Regions from separate parts of the Shewanella morhuae genome, predicted to be linked through region 2. Evidence: riboswitches for the same ligand, from Rfam matches in the RefSeq annotation. Region 2 holds a riboswitch; the other holds the start of a gene.
What was found. A riboswitch is a leader RNA that binds a small molecule or an ion and turns the genes downstream of it on or off. The one in region 2 is predicted to bind thiamine pyrophosphate.
Positions count from the first base shown of each region.

Region 1: it holds a riboswitch for thiamine pyrophosphate, as region 2 does, so the genes downstream of both, thiC (phosphomethylpyrimidine synthase ThiC) here and C9I43_RS05630 (TonB-dependent receptor) in region 2, are expected to answer to the same signal.

Region 1 covers NZ_PYSG01000002.1:1,392,734-1,402,459, forward strand. Annotated here, with positions in the region: gene trhA (PAQR family membrane homeostasis protein TrhA) at 1-212, opposite strand, end outside; gene C9I43_RS06645 (hypothetical protein) at 703-2,037, shown strand; TPP riboswitch at 2,205-2,303, shown strand; gene thiC (phosphomethylpyrimidine synthase ThiC) at 2,505-4,643, shown strand; gene thiE (thiamine phosphate synthase) at 4,646-6,472, shown strand; gene C9I43_RS06660 (HesA/MoeB/ThiF family protein) at 6,472-7,323, shown strand; gene thiS (sulfur carrier protein ThiS) at 7,342-7,545, shown strand; gene C9I43_RS06670 (thiazole synthase) at 7,547-8,311, shown strand; gene thiH (2-iminoacetate synthase ThiH) at 8,308-9,423, shown strand; gene C9I43_RS06680 (chemotaxis protein) at 9,526-9,726, shown strand, end outside.
Region 2 covers NZ_PYSG01000002.1:1,148,387-1,158,112, reverse strand. Annotated here, with positions in the region: gene C9I43_RS05645 (phosphotransferase) at 105-1,307, opposite strand; gene pnuC (nicotinamide riboside transporter PnuC) at 1,307-2,014, opposite strand; gene C9I43_RS05635 (hypothetical protein) at 2,058-2,318, opposite strand; gene C9I43_RS05630 (TonB-dependent receptor) at 2,417-4,621, opposite strand; TPP riboswitch at 4,676-4,810, opposite strand; gene C9I43_RS05625 (Crp/Fnr family transcriptional regulator) at 5,007-5,687, shown strand; gene tsgA (MFS transporter TsgA) at 5,749-6,906, opposite strand; gene deoD (purine-nucleoside phosphorylase) at 6,968-7,672, opposite strand; gene C9I43_RS05610 (YcfL family putative periplasmic lipoprotein) at 7,928-8,323, opposite strand; gene C9I43_RS19205 (PaaI family thioesterase) at 8,504-9,511, opposite strand; gene hinT (purine nucleoside phosphoramidase) at 9,511-9,726, opposite strand, start outside.

The DNA.
Region 1 (9,726 bases), 240 kb from region 2:
ATGCTCGCACCATAAATGGCAACGCCTGTTAGTTGAATTGGCGTTAGGTGATCTTGCCCCTTTAGTAACATCAGCACCAATGCCACTATACCTGCAATAACACCTAAGCCATGGGATACGCTATTAGCGATCTCTTCTTTAATACTATACGGCCCAGATTTAGCTGGGACAGTGTCTGTATTTTGTTGTTCGATGATACTGTGATTCGACATAGTAGATACACACTCGCAAACGATAATGACTGAGTCTATCAGTTAGGAAAATAAATCACCATATTTAAGCGTACACTTGTAAGCTTAAATTTTTGACTGGCTTATATTGTTTTCACCTTTTAGATTTTTAACGCCATCTTGCATTCCCGTCAGCGCATCTATGATGTTATCTGCTTCAAGATATAAGAGTTAACAAACCATTGCCCATCAATTTAGCGCGATTGTGATCTCAATTCCCAGCCTTATTTGTCTCGACTGACAAGTGTCTTACTAAGCATTAGCGTAAGCACTGCGCTTGTAACGTGTTGCATTCGCGTTGAACTTTACCCTGTTTGCCTTCTCTAATCTGCGTTGAGCACTCGCAAGTAAATGCAATCATTGGATAATTCTCTTTCAATATTCAGCAACTCGATATTGGATTTGAGTGCAATTGTTCCACGTTAAGCATCATCGAAATCAATTGAGACTACACAAAACCTAAGGATGGATTTTGCCTTTTCAACGTCAACCCAAAGCCGCGCCTTTATTTCCAGCATCACGTACAGCGATTGGAGATGATGCGGATAGTGCTTTGCTTTTTTCGGTCACATCGCCAGAAGGAGAGACTTTTATTGCATTTGATCATCACTTCGGTGATCTGGATACTGCTCAAACGCCTGTTTTTACCACTGATGCCGAGTCGTCAGCGTTCAATCGCGGTGCAGGCCATTCAGCCTCTAAGGATGACATCAAAGGCATAGCTCAAATTAAAACCCGAGATTTGGTACTGCAAGAAATCCATACTGAACATCAAGATCAAGATAAATTGGTTGCTGAGTCTGAATCAAAACTTGAACTGTCTGGGACAATACAAACCAGTGCTCATGTATTGGGGACAGGATCAGTTTTGCGTGCTCGTCAGCCATATTTCAAAGGATTAAGCCTGTTATTTTTTGTGATCTTAGTGCATGTGTGTTTATTTTTACTTATCTGCATTTTGTGGCGCCCGCAGTTAAATCCCTTTGGATTAACAGAAACAGAAAGCCGGGGCCCTAAAGTGACGGCGCTCAAAGCTTATTTTATTTATGCTCCCGCGGTAGAGAAGGCTGAAAGCGCTACGTTAGAAACAGAGATCAAGGCCGAGGATAAGACTGAAGCGGAAAGTTCTGTTACGCCTACAGCTGTTCCCACGTCTACAACTCAAGTTAAGCCTATGCCAATATTTGAAAAGGTCGTGCCTGAAAAAGTAGATCAGGGAAAAGTGAAGCCAGATACGGTTAAACCGGACATCACTCAATCGAGCCAATCTCAATTTAATAAAACTCAATCAAGTGCCCAAAGTGAAGTTCAGCACGCGGAAGTGACGGCAAAAAAAACAACTAATGCGCTTGATACCACAGAAATAAAGCCGCAGCTTGGCGGTAAGAGTTCGCCCGCAGCAGAAGGTGAGAGCACAATAACGACAAGCTCAAGCATGAGTTTATTCACCCAGCAATATTTTGAACGTCGGCGTGAGCAAGCGCTCGATGATCTCGTCATTGAACGGGCCGATAAATTCACCCAGAAATCGAATATGAGTGAAATGAGCCCTGAGATGGAAGTGTTATTTGTCCCTAACGCCGATGATTTCGGTGGCACAAGGAGCCTAGATTTACCCTTAGATCCAAATCGTATTGTGCGTAAAGGGGATACTTGTTATCGCGTGGTACAAGTCGGCACTCAAGTTAATCCTTACGCCGAAAATTTAGGCTTCCCATTTGACTGCAGTGGCAAAAAAATCAATCAAGCTATTGATGATGCCATTCAATCTCGATTAAATAAAATGATGCTAAAACCCCATAAATAGTGACTTTCTTTTATGATCTATTTTCATGCTAATTATGATATTTTTAATTTAATTTAATTTAATCAATTAAAAACAATAAATTATGAATCTTTATTTCGGATTGGTAGTTAAGGTTTTTAATTGCTTTTTTCCTTGTTTGTTGCTGCCGCTTCTGTCTATACTGCGCACTCATCTTGTCGGAGTGCCTCTTGGCTGAGACCGTTTATTCGGGATCCGTTGAACCTGATCAGGTTAAAACCTGCGAAGGAAACAAGCGTAATAACACAGATTAAATCGCCAAAATAGACGGCTTTAACACCTGTTTACTCAGCAGGGTTTTAAGACTTAATGTTGAGATTTAATTGTTATTGAGCAGGGTAACTCAATTTTTGAAGCCAGTGTTGGCCACAAAAATTGATTGCCATGTCCAGCTATCAACAACTCAATTCTCCAGACAAGCAACTCCATTTTTTAACGTGAGATTGCTTATGTCCAGTTCAAACCAAAACCCAGCTGTAGCTGCCAATGCGATAGAAATCACAGCGCCAGAATCGACAATACCTAATAAATCGACAGTGGCTAATACATCGGCTGAGTCTAGTCAATCAATCGTGCCTAAGGCGCCGAGTCGCCGCGAAACTCGCGCGCAGGCTCAAGCTTTTATCGATACCTTAGCGCCATTACAACATCCTAATTCACAAAAGATTTATCTCGAAGGTTCCAGTACCGATATTCGCGTTGGCATGCGGCAAATTCTGCAGACTGACACGCTGGTGGGCGGAACAGATGATGCGCCTATCATGGAAAAAAATCCGCCAATCCGCGTGTATGATTGCGCCGGCCCTTATTCTGATCCAGATGCCGACATCAATGTGCGTCTAGGCCTTGGTAAATTAAGACAAAACTGGATTATAGCCCGCAACGATACAGAGCAATTACCCTGCGCGACCTCAGACTTTACCCAACAAAGACTCGCCGATGATGGTTTAGACCATCTACGTTTTGAGGCGGGTTCGAGTGCAATTGTCCGCCCACGCAGAGCGCTGCAGGGCAAACGAGTCAGTCAATTGCACTATGCCCGTCAAGGGATAATTACTCCCGAAATGGAATATGTGGCGATCCGTGAGAACATGGCACTTGCAGAAGTGCAGGATGAAATCCTCAATCGTAAAGCCAAGGGCGAAGCTTTTGGTGCCTTAGTCGGCGAGCCGATTACCGCCGAGTTTGTCCGTGCTGAAGTCGCCCGTGGCCGCGCAATTATTCCGCTGAATATTAACCACCCCGAAGCTGAACCTATGATCATAGGGCGTAACTTTTTGGTGAAAGTGAACGCCAATATTGGTAACTCTGCGGTGACGTCTTCTATCGAAGAAGAAGTCGAAAAGCTCGTTTGGTCAACTCGTTGGGGCGCAGATACGGTAATGGATTTATCCACGGGGCGTTATATCCACGAAACCCGCGAATGGATCATCCGTAACTCGCCAGTGCCAATCGGTACAGTGCCGATTTATCAAGCGCTGGAGAAAGTAAACGGCGTGGCAGAAGATTTAACCTGGGAAGTGTTTCGCGACACCTTGATTGAGCAAGCTGAGCAAGGTGTTGATTACTTTACTATTCATGCTGGAGTGTTATTGCGCTATGTGCCGATGACGGCTAAGCGCGTCACAGGAATTGTCTCCCGCGGCGGTTCAATCATGGCCAAATGGTGCTTGAGCCACCATAAGGAAAACTTCCTCTACAGCCATTTTCGTGAGATCTGTGAGATTTGCGTCGCCTACGATGTATCCCTGTCTTTGGGTGATGGCATGCGTCCAGGATCGATTGCCGACGCTAATGATGCGGCCCAGTTTGCAGAGCTTGAAACCTTAGGTGAGCTAGTCAAAATCGCATGGGAATACGACGTACAAACCATTATCGAAGGGCCGGGACATATCCCGATGCAGCTGATTAAAGATAACATGGACAAGCAGCTAGTTCACTGCGATGAAGCGCCATTTTACACGCTTGGCCCACAAATCACCGATATTGCACCAGGGTATGATCATTTCACCTCCGGCATAGGCGCGGCCATGATCGCTTGGTACGGCTGCGCTATGTTGTGTTATGTCACGCCAAAAGAACACTTAGGATTACCGAATAAACAAGATGTTAAGCAAGGTTTGATTGCTTATAAGATTGCCGCCCACGCCGCCGATGTGGCGAAAGGTCATCCAAGTGCGCAAATTCGTGATAATGCGCTGGCAAAGGCGCGGTTCGAATTTCGCTGGGAGGATCAATATAACCTAGGGCTCGATCCTGAAACCGCGCGTGCTTATCACGATGAATCTTTGCCACAAGAATCCGCTAAAGTAGCGCATTTCTGCTCTATGTGCGGCCCTAAATTTTGTTCGATGAAAATCACCCAAGATGTACGCGCCTATGCTGCGGGTTTAGAGGCGGCAGAAGCCAAAGCATCGCAACTCGAAGCAGCGACTCAAACTACTGCGCAAGTAGCAATGCAAGTCACAATTAAAACACCGCAAGAATTGGAAGCGGCCATGGCGCTTAAATCTGCACAGTTTGCCGCCTCGGGCGCCGAGATTTATCACGCCAAAAATAAGCTTGTTACTGAAGTCGGGGAAGCCTAATTATGCAGGGTATTCATGGGGGGAAATTGCCCATGAATACCGCGCGTCCCGCGTTTGTTTGGACTATAGCTGGTTCAGACAGTGGTGGTGGCGCCGGTATTCAGGCGGACTTAGCGACAATTCAAGATTTAGGCTGTCACGGCTGTAGTGTTATCACCACAGTGACGGCGCAAAGTTCAGTGGCGGTCACTTTAGTTGAGCCGGTATCTGCGGCGATGTTAATGGCTCAACTGACCACTTTACTGTCAGACTTGCCGCCTGAAGCGATAAAAATCGGCTTACTGGCAAATCAGAATCAACTGGCATTGCTGGCAGATTGGATAGCAGGTTTTAAAATCCACTATCCATCGGTGGCTGTGATTGTTGATCCTGTGATGGTCGCCAGTTGCGGCGATACATTAGCAGTAGATAAAAACACCGCTCAAACAACCTTAGATTTTAAGCCTTTTAAAGGTTTAATCGAACTTATCACGCCCAATGTGCTTGAACTTGGGCGGTTAACTCACAGTGATGTTTCAACGAAAGCGCAATTCGCTGCCGCGGCACTGGCTTTATCCCAGAGTCTTGATTGCAGTGTGCTCGCTAAAGGGGGCGATGTGAGCTTTGGCAGCACTGATATTCTTGATGATACTCATGCTAAAACTCACGATAACACTTATGCTCAAACTCAGGCTAACGCTCACAAGTACAATGGCTGGGATCTTGAGCTTGCCGAGGATTATCTAGTTTGTCGTCAAGTGCGCGCAAGTTCTGAGCTGCATCAAAATGGGCGCTTCTGGTTAGCCAGCCAGCGGGTTAATACTCGCCATAATCATGGCAGCGGCTGTACTTTATCATCAGCAATTGCCGCTGTGTTAGCACAAGGTTTTATCTTGCAAGATGCAGTTGTTGTTGCGAAAGCCTATGTGAGCCAAGGCTTAAGCGCGGCGATTGGTTTAGGGCAAGGTCCAGGACCGTTGGCCCGTACGGGTTGGCCTAATGATGTGTTCCGCTATGCCAAGATAAATCTATGTGATGGCAATTTTACTAGTCATCAACTCAACCAACACCTTGATGTTGTTGATGATTTAGTTGCAACAGTTTTCTCCGCAACAGAGCAAGCAACCGCTCAGGTAAGAATAGCCTCGACGCCACCTCAAAATATTTTATCCCACGGTTTTAAAGTGCTCGATGCCGATCTGGGTGTTTATCCCGTAGTGAATGACCTAGCCATGCTGGAAAGTTTATTAGCGGCAGGCGTTAAAACTGTGCAGTTACGGATAAAAACCGACATCAGCAAGTTAACTACTGCAGGGTTAGCCGAATCTGATTTAGGTAAATCTGTGCTTGGCTCTGAATTAGAAGCACAAATTCAAACCGCTATAGCCTTAGGTAAGCATTTTAATGCTCAGCTTTTTATCAACGATCACTGGCAGTTAGCGATAAAATACCATGCCTTTGGCGTACATTTAGGTCAAGAAGACCTCGCCGTTACCGACTTAGCGGCCATTCAAGCCGCGGGGCTCGCACTCGGCATATCGAGCCACAGTTATTTTGAGTTGCTATTAGCCCACCAATATTCGCCATCCTACATAGCGCTTGGGCATATATTTCCAACCACGACTAAAAAAATGCCTTCAGCCCCTCAAGGATTAGCAAAGCTCAAACATTATGTAATGTTACTCAAAGATCACTATCCCTTAGTCGCCATTGGCGGCATTGATATCGATAATGTGGCAATGGTAAAAGCCACGGGGGTTAGTAATATTGCTGTGGTGCGCGCAATCACACAAGCATCGGATCCCCTTGCAGCGTTTATTCAATTAAGGCAAGTATGGGAGCAAAGCTGATGCAAGTTATGAATAAGCCTGACGCTATTACCGAGTGCAACACGCTTAATGATAAAGATTTTATGCGTTATTCACGGCAAGTCCTACTGCCAGAAGTGGGCGAGGCCGGCCAATTACGATTGGCCGATGCCCATGTGGTCGTTGTTGGCATCGGCGGTTTGGGACAATTAGCAGCGCAGTATTTGGCTTGTGCGGGAGTGGGTGAATTAACGCTAATTGATATGGATAAAGTGGAAGTATCAAACCTACCAAGGCAATTGTTATTTAGCGATGCCGATATCGGGCTCAATAAAGCGTTAGTTGCTAAAGAAAGACTCAACTTTTTAGCGCCAAATTGCACTATTACTGCATATGAAACGAGCTTTAACATTAAACAATTGTATGGTGTTCTACAGAAAAAAAGGCAGGGAAAATGCACGTTGGTACTTGATTGCACCGATAATTTTGAGACTCGCCAATTGATTAATCGCAGTTGTGTCGAAGCCTATTTGCCCTTAGTGAGCGCGTCCATAGCAGCATTTAGTGGCCAATTATTTGCGGTCGATCAAATATCTTTCCCTTCAAGTGGTTGCTATCACTGTATTTTCCCTGCACATACTCGAGTGTCCCACAGTTGCAGTACTCAAGGCGTACTTGGGCCGAGTGTGGGCGTGATGGCGTCGATGCAATCATTGGTGGCTATGCAACTCTTGTTGGGTATGGATAGTCGTTGTGATGGAGCACTACATCCTTTACTCGGGCATTTTTGGCGCTTTGATGCTAAATCTCTGTCATGGATATCGGCTAAATTAACGCGTGATCCTTATTGCGATGTATGCGGTGTTAGAAAGGCAATTCCATATTTAACATAAACAATGCTGAGGTTTGATATGATTTTAATTCACATAAATAATGTTGCGCAATCACTGACTCAACCGACCTCGCTTGCAGAGTTGATGCTGGCACAAAACATTGCTCTTGATTCCATCGCTTTAGTGCTCAATACCCAAGTGGTTCCACGTAATCGTTGGCAAACGATTCTATGTCAACATGAAGATAAATTAGAACTTTTTTCAGCGGTGGCAGGAGGCTAATATGTTAAAGATTGCCGATATGGAGTTTGAGTCGCGTTTATTTACCGGAACGGGAAAATTCAGCAGTAGCCAAGTGATGCTTGAGGCGATAACGGCTTCTAAATCGCAGTTAGTGACAGTTGCGATGAAAAGAATTGATCTAAAAACAGGGCTAGATGATTTAATCACCCCGTTACGTCAAGCGGGCGTGCGTTTATTGCCTAATACTTCGGGAGCAAGAAACGCCAAAGAAGCGGTGTTTGCGGCAGAGCTTGCCCGTGAAATGCTGGGCACTTCGTGGATTAAACTCGAAATCCACCCCGATCCTAAGTATCTAATGCCCGATGCCATAGAAACCTTAGAGGCGGCTAGAATCCTCTGTGAGAAAGGCTTTATCGTGTTGCCCTACGTGCATGCCGATCCTGTGCTTTGTCGGCGCTTAGAGGAAGTAGGCTGCGCCGCGGTTATGCCACTTGCGAGTCCGATTGGCAGTAATCAAGGTTTAGTCACTGAAAGCTTTTTAAAAATCATCATAGAGCAGGCGCGGGTGCCAGTGGTGATCGATGCCGGCATTGGCGCACCTTCACAGGCTGCGCGGGCAATGGAGCTGGGCGCCGATGCGGTGCTCGTCAATACTGCTATTGCCAGCAGTGCTGCGCCAATAGTGATGGCCGAGTGCTTTAAAGAGGCGGTGCAATGCGGTAGACGAGCCTTTGAAGCCGGGCTTGGCCGAGTACAAACGGGCGCGGTACATACCAGTCCTCTGACCGGATTTTTAAACACATGAGTTTTGTAGCGGAATTTGCCAACATCCCACGGGATAAATTGTTACTCGATTTGTATTCTTGCACAGCTCAAGATGTTGAACGGGCGTTAGTGAGTCCAGCTGGAGATTTACGTAGCTTACTGGCCTTGTTATCACCTGCGGCTGAGCTTTATATCGAAACCATGGCGCAGCAATCCGCGGCGCTTACGCGGCAGCGATTTGGCGCGAATTTGGGTTTATATTTGCCTTTATATCTCTCAAATTTGTGTGCTAACGAATGTGATTACTGTGGTTTTAGCATGAGCAATAAACTCAAACGCAAAACCTTGAATGAGCGGGAATTGATGGCCGAGATGGCCATTATCAAAGACAGAGGCTTTGATTCTATTTTACTGGTATCGGGTGAGCATGAAACTAAGGTTGGTATTGATTACTTTAAGCAAATGTTGCCGTTGGTAAAACAGCAATTTAGCCATGTGGCGATGGAGGTTCAACCCATGAGTGAAGACCATTATCGTCAGTTAGTCGCGCTAGGTTTAGATGCGGTGATGATGTATCAAGAAACCTATCAGCCAGACACTTACGCGAATCACCATACTCGGGGTAAAAAGCAGGATTTTGTCTATCGTTTAGCAACGCCTGATAGAATTGCAGCGGCGGGCGTTGATAAAATGGGCCTTGGGGTTTTACTGGGGCTGGATGATTGGCGTTTAGATGCGTTAATGATGGGATATCATCTGGACTATTTAGAGCGGCGATACTGGCGTACCCGTTTTAGTATTTCATTGCCAAGGTTGAGGCCTTGTACTGGTGGGATCACGCCTAAGGTCATGCTATCCGATTTAGGTTTAGTACAAATGATTTGTGCATTTAGACTTTTTAATCAACAGCTTGATATCAGTATGTCAACAAGGGAAAGTCCAGAGTTGAGAGATAATCTCTTACCTCTTGGGATCACCCAAATCAGTGCCGGCAGTTCAACGCAGCCGGGTGGCTATCAATCACCCGACAGTCAGCTCGATCAATTTGAGATAAGTGATGATCGCAGTGTTGAAGATGTGATAAAGCAGATGCAACTGCAGGGTTTTAACCCAGTATTTAAGGATTGGGAAGCGAATTGGATTGCAGGATAAATCAGACCATAAATAAATAGCAAGAAGATGGATAAAACCTGTACATCCGCGGGTGGTTGGTCAATAATTAACCCATTAATAACAGCGTGCAGGAATATCATTATGCAAATCCAATCATCTGGTATGCAAGGCTTGCAAAGTGCTCAATCAGGATTAACCCAAGCCACCATCGATGTGGCTAAACCCACACCAGCGCAAAGTGCTACTCCGACAGAAGCAATAACAAATGTTGCACAGCTCGATAAAACTTCAGCCTTACTGTCCGCAAATGAGTCGTTAAGACAAGGTGAGGCATCTGCGAAA
Region 2 (9,726 bases):
TTATCAAAGTAAGCCATTTAGTCACTTGCTTAGGTTATAGCATTATTTGATTAAAATCGGCTATTGAGGATAAACAATACCGCCAGACTCAGGTAGCCAATGCGTTAGTTATTGGGCGTTATCAGCGGCCAAAAACGATCAAACCAAGCAAGATAGTCAACACTGTGAGTGGACGGCTTTTGTGCCGCCATTAACAATGCCCAGTAACAGGCAAACACCCAATACATGTCAATGGCCGCAGGCACGGCTTGCACGGCATCGGCCGTCACATTAGGGTGCTGCTTTAGATATCCGTCAACTAATAATTTTTGTTGCTCTGGTGTTAATCTATGGGTAGCCAGCACCACTGCTAACTCGCACAGTGGGTGCGACGCACTGGCATACTCAAAATCAATACAATACAGACGGTTGTTTTTAAATAGGAGGTTATGTGGGTTTAAATCTCGATGGCAAAATTGTGGCTTGATTAAACAGGCGGCCAAACGATTAGACCAATTTTTGATATCCATCTGAATACCAAGTAGTTTAACCACTCGCTCATTCCAATTTTTATCATTGGTATATTTATCAATTACCTCATCACGCTGGCGTAACCTCGCGCGATTCTTTAACGCTGAAGATGCCTGATAGGCGAGCATTTGCTGGTGATAACTCTGCCACTGCTCAGTGACACTAATATGATAAGGCCCGGTGGGTGATGAGCGTAATTGTAGCAATAATTCCAGCAATAATTCCAACAATAAATCAGGGACTTGATTAGGATGATTATTATACTTTGCAGGGTCAAGCAGCGCCTGAGTGCCTGCATCGCTATGATTTAACTCATTATCATCTAAGCCGCTATTATGTAAGCCGCTATCATGTGAGCTGTGATAGAAAACGCTGGGGAGTAATGAGTCTAACTTAGATAGCCTCAGTTCAGCCTGGCCCTGAACAAAACCAGCTGCACTGGTTTGGCATTCTAATGCCGGCCAATGGATTAGATGGTCGCTTTCAATAAACTCGCTAAGATAATAACGTTTATCTTCACTCACCCACAGCAGTTGGGGCGCAAGTTTAATGTCTGCCAATTGTTGCCAGTAAAAACACTCTTGCTCACGATTGCACAAGTGGTTTGCAGCATCGGCATTAGCTCGCAGTACATAATTGGTCGTAGCAGTAACAATTTTATAATTGTGATTACTCAAACCGCCTGAAAGCTCCTGGATACTTAACACTTGCACAAGCCCTGCGCGCCTGAGTATCGGGTACAGTGCGTTGAGTGCGGAGTTTGATGAAAGCGGCATCGCAGTATTTATATCACTCATTAATTGAATAACTTTAACACATTCTTTTTATAAGTGTTTTTATTAAAATCGTTAGTATCACAGGCGTTATCATCATAGGTATTACGAGTATTAGCTAACGTGCTGCGCCACAGGAAATAGCCAACAACAGCAAGCACCACATAGAGCACAAATAACAATGAGGTGAGCATCAATCCTTTACTCAAATAAAGATAAATAGACACAAAATCAATCACGACCCAGTACAGCCAATTCTCCAATACTTTTTTTGCCACTAAATAGGTGGTCATCACCGCAAAACAGGTGGTCGCTGCATCTAAATAGGGAAACGCTGCTTGGGTATAGGTTGCCATACCATGCCCAACTAATAGCGATATCACACCCGTTGTTGCAATCAGCTTTAAATGAGTTTTGAGTGACCAAGTGGTGATTTTTATCCCCTGTTCTTTATCACCACCTTGGGTCCAGAGCCAATAACCGTAGAGCGCCATCGCCATGTAATAGATATTTAATACCGATTCCATTAACAATGACACTTTCCAGAATAACACCGTATAAATGGCGGTACTGGCAAACGCTGCTGCCCAGCACCATACATTAGCCTTCATTGCCAACAGCAAATACGCCATCGCCAGCAGCACCGCTAAGGCTTCCCATGCAGTCATCACATGGGTCTCACCAAACGCTGAATTAATGCTCTCGACTAAGGTTAGCCATAAATCCGTCATTGTATTGTGCTCACTTTCCGTTTAAAGCAAAGACTATAAAGCCCTATTCGCTGTGAGCTAAATCCAACTCACCGCCGATAAATTTACACACAAATACCGCCTTGCCCCATTTTTCATTAGCGGCTTTCATCTCGGTTGCAAGCATCGTCATCACATCTAAATATTCGCCACAAACTTGGGTTGCCATCGCATTGGTTACGCGTTCAATATTGGGGTAGCTATCCACGCGGCCGATAAACCATTTAATCGGGTCGATATAGTTTTCATTTAATGGATACATGCTAATTTCTGCTGTGAGTTTCATTTTGATTCCTTAAAACGTAAGTAGATTAAGAAAGCTGTAGCCTAAACGGTGGTACAGCCTTAGCGATTAAATAATTAACCTGGTCATTATACTTTTGATTACATGAACTTAACGTTAACCGTTACACCAAGCTGGCGCGGATCGCCGTAACGAATATATTGTTTTTCTGCCCAACCACTGTCGGGCTCGTTACCGAAATAAAAACCACGCACACCGTATTCTTCATCAAATAGATTGCGGCCCCACAAATAAGCAGACCATGTACTCGCTTCATATCCAACGCGAGCATTAACAATCGTGTATGGCTCTGAGCGGGAATCGTTACTGTCAGAATAGTAAAAATCGCTCTTACCACTCAGATTGAGGTTAGTAAACCAGCCTGAATTAGCCCGATAAGTGCCGCCAAGACTGTAAGTAAAATGCGGAGAATGGGCTAAATCACGGCCAGTTAAATCGACATCTGTGCCATATTTATCCTGATATTGATAATTACCATAGGCGGTTTCTAGCCAACCTAAGCTTGAGTAAAGTTGCAAATTATCAGTGGCATACCAAGTCGCATCGAGTTCAGCACCATAGTTATTTGAACTACCGGCATTTTCAGTGAATAGAATAAAACGCTGGGGTTTATTTGGATCTTGTAGCGATGCAGCCACCTGTTGATCTTGTCTGTCCATATAAAATAACGCCAGATTCGTATCGACAAGTCCTGCTAACCAATGGGATTTAAGACCGATTTCATAGTTGTACAATGTCTCAGTATCAAACTCTTTTTTATCATTCAGCTCAACCGGTAAGGTCATGTTAAACCCACCCGCTTTATAGCCCCGCGCTACACGCAGATAAGCATTATGCGAGTCGTTAAGCATTTTACTCAAGGCAATATGTCCGCCCCACATGGTTTCGCTTGGGTCGAAATCATCCTGGTTTGTATCAGAATAATGGCTGTTACGCTGCTCTAAACGTAAGCCCACAGACAAGGCATATTGGGAACCTAAATCGGTATCGAGCTGACCAAATAGTGCGTAGTTAGTTGCCTCATATTCAGAGTCTAAAACTTCATCGGCGAAAGTATTGTACTCAGAATACAATTGGTTATCTTCTTGTAGATTCATCGCATATACGCCGAGTAACCAGTCGGTACTTTCAGCAAAAATACGGCCTTGCTCAGTAGAGCTTAAACGAAACTCTTGCGATAGCGTTTTACGCTGGCCCGTTTTATCCCAGAAATAATCATACTGACACGATGAGAACTGAATACCATCATCAGTGCATTGTTTTGCCGCCCAATAAGCTGAATTAGACCAGTCGCCATCGTAACTATAATGGTGATCGGTATTAGCAAAGGAAGTTAGCGAGGTCAGCTCAAATAGTTCAGCGCCCGAATACGTGACCTTAAAACCCGCGCCAGTAGTACGCTGGCTATCGACACCGGGCTCATCTGAGGTCGTTTGTTTAGGAGAATTGGTTAAGCTCCATACATCGTAACCATTATCAAAATCAGCATGCAACACAGTCAAATCTAATTGCAGATCGTCAGTGGCGTACCAACGCAGCTTAACGCGGCCACTAAACTCATCACGATTATTGGTATCATCGCGGCCCAAAAACAGGTTGTCGCGGTAACCATTTTGCTGATGTTGCTGCAATGAAACGCGGTACAGCAGTTTACCTGAGTCCGTTACAGGCCCTGAACTAAAACCACTAAAAGTACGTAAATCATCATCCCCCAAGGACACTTCAGCGCCATGCTCAAACACATCCGTTGGGTCATTACTCTTTAAATAAATCAACCCCGCTAACGCATTAGCACCATAACGTGTGCCCTGAGGCCCACGCAGCACTTCAACCTGTTGTAAATCATACATGCTCGACACCATGCCGATACCGGATAAATCGATATCGTCAATGATGTAACCAACAGAAGAATTGGGCGCGCCTTGGTATTGTTCTTGTTCACCTACACCGCGAATTTGGAAGTATTTCGGCCGCGAACTGCCACCTGACCAGTTAACGTTAGCAATAGAGTTAAGTAAGTCTTCAAAATGTTGTGCGCTTTCATCTTGAATTTTTTGCGCATCGATAACTGTAATACTAGAAGGCATTTTCTCTAAACTGGCGCCGCGAAAATCTGCCGTTACCACCATGATTTCCATATCCTTATCGGGATCGGATTTATCAAGCGCCTCGGTTTGTGCAAATGCAGGTGTGCTCAACGCAACAGCAATAGCTAAAGCCAATGGTGCTCGCGTTAAAGATAGCGTGGGTGACGCGGTAAAATATGATGGTTTACTGTTAAACATAGGACCTCAAATATCTAGTTTGAGATCCGGCAACGAATAAGCGATTCAGAAGTGTGCTGTTGATTGGCCCATTCCTACGCCGGTATGAGCCGGATCAGGTTCTAAGGGTTTGTCGAAAGACATCTCAGTTTGCAGTCACTCATATTAATTATTAACATTAATTGACGACAAACACCCCTTGGCAGACATGAGTATACTGAGTAATGCCAGAGGATGACAGACATATCTATGTTTAAAAAAATCAACCATGTGGCTTAAGTTCACACATCAAATACGAACATTTATCCATTAATTGATTAACACTGTGGCTCATACCCTGTGAATTTAGCCGCCTTAAAGCATAATGCTGTAAACTCCCGCTATCGCAATAATTGAGAGATTGTTTATGCAGCTAAAACCACTGGCTAAAGGACGCTTTAACCAACGATGGGAACAAGATTATCCCTTAATTGAACGGGTCATTATGGAATGCGTCACCGAAACTAAAGCATTGAAAAAAGGTGTACACCTGATGACACAAGGGCAAGCTTTTTCATCGCTCGTGTTTGTGAAGCAAGGTCGCGTCTCCCTAGGCCATACCGCCAGAAATGGACGGAGCTTTCAACTAGGTACGATGAATTGTGACTCACAATTATTTGGCGAAATGGAGTTTTTTACCCAGTATCGTTGCCAGCTTGACATCATAGCGAATGAGCCTTTAGAGATTGCTATTATTAGTGGTGACAAACTGCAACTTTCGCTCACACAACATCCACAATTGGCGCTGTTTTTTGCCAGTGCCATGGCTATCGATTATCAGGATACTGTCGATATTTTTACTCGACGTATGCTGTATCCAATTAGCTATAACATTGCCTTTGATCTTTATCATCAGCACTTAAATGACTTACCTGTGGATGGGTTTACGAAACGTTATTTAGAGGCTGAACGTTTCGCTACCACCGATAGAGTTTACCGACGAGCAATAAAAAATCTTGAAGAGTTGGGTTTAATTGAGCGGGAAAAGGACAGTATTCGTATTTTGGATCTTAATGCTTTAAAAGCGTTCGTTGAAGAAGGTAAATAAGGGGATTGTTAAACTCTGCTCGATTTAACAATCACCCTGGTTAACATTTTAGATAAGCCACTTACGCACTTAAATGGGGTTTCATCCGGCTAGAAACAATCAACAAGCTTAAAATCACAGCATAAAATAATGGAATAACATACATGACTGTCTGTAATCCAATTATCTGCTCAAACATGGAGCTTATCGCAGGACTAAACATCGCCCCCGCACTACCGCTAATTAAGATGTAAGACACATTCTTACCGCTGGCTTTTTTAACAAAAGACACACCATAAGCAATAAATGCGTTATATAAGGCCGCACAGACGAAACCATAGCCATAGGTTAAATAACCGACCCATTCAATATTATCGGTAGTAACAATCGCCGCGGTAATCACCATAGCCAAAGTAATAATCGCTAATAAGAAGTGATTTATTTTAACGCGAGTTACTATAAGCGTTGAAATTAAGGCGCCAATTAAAGCAGCAGACCAATACTGGGTAATGATGTTACCTGCATCCTCAAAGGGAATATTAAACTTTTGTTTTACAAATAAAGGCGCCCAAGTTAAAAATGTATACAGGGCCAACATGCCTAAAAATAAGCCCACTCCACCGCTAATAATTCCTAGGTTCCATTCAGATTTTTGTTTATCTTCTGCCTGAGTGCCCTGCTCGCATAGTGCGAAATTAGTAAATAACGTAAGCATAACTGTGCCTAGTGCAACTAAACCTACGGCTAAATAACTGTAACTCCATGATAATGAGTGAGTCAGTGCATAAGTGGTAATTAAAGGAAAGATAACACCGGCGATATTAAACGTGGCATCTTGCACCACTAACATCGTACTTTGCAGTTTTTCTTGCCATACAGACACAACAATAGTACCGGCAATACATAATCCTATTCCCCCACAAAAGCCGATTAGCGTCATTGCGAACATCACCCATTGGAGTGATGTCGTGAAATGTAATACCACCGCACACAGTCCAATTAAGCTATAGCTTATGAGGGTAATTCTTTTAATACCTATTTTTTCAATAAAGAAAAAAGCCGCAATTGTTCCTGCTAAAGCCCCGCCATTGAGCAGTGAAAATATAGAAGCGACTTCGTTCACATTGGCGGAAAACTTCTCCGCAATGGGTTCAATCAACATACCGAATTGTGTCGCAAAGCCTGCCATAATAAAGTTGGCAAGAAAACTAATGGCCGTTAATGTTATTTTATTATTCATTTTGTCACTCCATGAGTGAAATTAGGGTACAAAAATTAAGCGCCAAAAAGCACCTAACTATTTAGTTAAGCGCCGTTGCTAATGCGAGCTCAATCATATTATTAAAGGATAGTTGACGTTCTTCAGCGGTCGTTTCTTCGCCGGTTAAACAGTGGTCAGAAACTGTTAAAATAGCCAGTGATTCGATGCCAAATTGATGTGATAAACCATAAAGACCTGCGACTTCCATATCAACACCGAGCACCCCAAAACGCTCTAAGGCGGGGATCATATCTTCATCTGGATCGTAATAAAGATCACCACTAAAAATATTACCGACCTTAACACTAATGCCCTTTTCATTCGCTTTGGTATACGCTTTATGTAGCAAGGAAAACGTCGCCGACGTGGCCATCTGATAACCGCTACTGCGTTTAGCATTAGTTGGAGAGTCAGTACCCGCTGCCTGCGCTAAAATCACATCGCGCATATGTACATGCTTTTGCGTCGCACCTAAACTGCCAATGCGAATAATACGTTTAACGCCAAAATAATTAATTAACTCATGTCCATAAAGCACCATCGATGAAATGCCCATACCATGGCCCATCACCGAAATACGTTGTCCCTGATAAAACCCCGTATAACCTAGCATATTACGCACATTGGTCACTTCAACAGCATCATCAAGATAAGTTTCTGCAATATATTTCGCCCGCAGAGGGTCGCCGGGCATAATTATTGTTTCTGCAAAATCATTGGGTTGAGCATTAATATGGGCTGTCATGTTTATATCCTCATGTTGAATACTCTGATAGTAGTATCCAATTAAAGAATGTTTTTAGGACTAATGTCCGGATTTAATACTCACATGCGTATTTAATGCCACGTTGATGATTGATTTTTACCCAATAAAAATGGCTTGCCTCAACTAAGAGCCAAGCCAAGAAAATATTATATTGGAAATGGGGCATTAATCGCAGGCTAAAACAACCGCCCTTCGTGATGCGGCATTAAAGCGATATGGCCAAAACTCAGATAATTAGTTTGAAAAGGTTTCGCGCACATACACATCAAATCGAACAGCTTGACTGTTTGGCGCCACTGCCGTGACTTGCAGTTGTTGCTTACCGTGCAACTTAACTGATTTCCAACTGGTCGCTTCATCTTCAATGGTAAAGCCACTGGCGTCGTACCAAGTAAACTTATACTGCACACGCATATCGGTTGACGACTTACTTACCACTAGCGCCGATGCTTGTATTACATCGGCAATACGGCGTGCATCAACACTTTCAACGGCGATATTACGAGCAAAGCTACTGTTGTCTACGCGTGTTTCGCCCTGAGAATTCACTGAAATACCCGCAGTATGCGAGGCGCAGGCGCCTAATGCTAGTGCGGCGGCCAATATTAATCCGCTATAAATTTGCTTCATTTCTCTCTCCTTGTCACGCCACAAAATACGCAGCCAATGCGCATCATTTTACAGTAAACCTACCGCTAATCGTACTCAACTAAACCCATGTTTTAACATTACGTTAAGCTTAAGCATTCATAGTTCATTGCTCAGACTTACCTTGTTAAGGCTCAATAATCATCAGCAATGGATTGAAGGTTAATCTATCAAAAAGTGCGCCCGCGCGGTAGCAATTAACTGTTTACGGTTTGTCTGCCAGCAACTAATGTTGACGTTGGCAACACGTCGCCCCTGACGGGTTATCCGACATTCTACAAAGCTATCCTTAAGCAAACCCGCACGCAAATAATCAATTGAGAAATCGACAACTTTAGGCACCTTTGCCGTTTGCATAAAGACCATTAATTGTACAATCGCTGACATTTCCATAAACCCAGCAATCACGCCGCCATGGATAGCGGGTAACACCGGATTGCCAATATTGTCATCTTTAGCCGGCAGTTTAAAAATCAGTTCATCACCAAAACGCTCAACCTTCATGCCAATAAATTTGGCATAAGGCACATGCTCGAGCAAATGCCCAAAGTCATTAAGCTCAGTAGCTCGCTTTACAATGCCTTGCACATCTATTGGAGCTGTAACAGGCATACTTTGTGATGGAGCTCCAGCCTCCAGTGGTAAGCGAGTTTTACTCACCGCGCCTATCGTTGTGTCAGTTTCGCCCATCAGTGCTTGCCTAAAGGCATCACCCACCATTTCAGGGCTTATGCGCATAAAAGACCCTACCGCGTGAGCAATAGGCTGATCAATGCTGTCTTGATAAGCAATAGCGCGGGTAAAGGCAATATTCGATGACAACCGATAGCACTCAGCAAAGCCATATACGGGTTTATGTGGCTGGGCGGGTTTCATATAATCCACCCGTAAATCTAACGTGGGTGAAATTTCTAATGATTGATATTTTTGATAAATGGCACTGACCACCGCACTACCACAAGCGGTATCCATCAAAGTAGTAATCACCCCACCGTGAATGACCCCCGTGTCAGGATAACCAATTAATTCAGTGCTGTAGGGCAGTTCAATCAGCACGTGGTGCTCGCTTGCCTCAAGTACGCTTAAACCAAGCCTGCGACACTGCGCCAGTTGATCCACAAATCGCTGCGCCATTTGTGTTAGTGGAAAAAAGTCGGTATTTAATTTCATTAACCTTGGCTCAACATAGGGCCCAAAGGTTCACCACCAACAAGGTGGATATGAATATGGTACACCTCTTGTCCACCATGTTGATTGCAGTTCATAATCAATCGGTAGCCATTTTCAGCTATCCCAGCCTCGGCTGCCAATTTAGCCGCCACTGTCATCATACGACCCAGCGCTAACTCATCTGAAGCTTTCATGTCGTTAGCCGTAGGGATTAA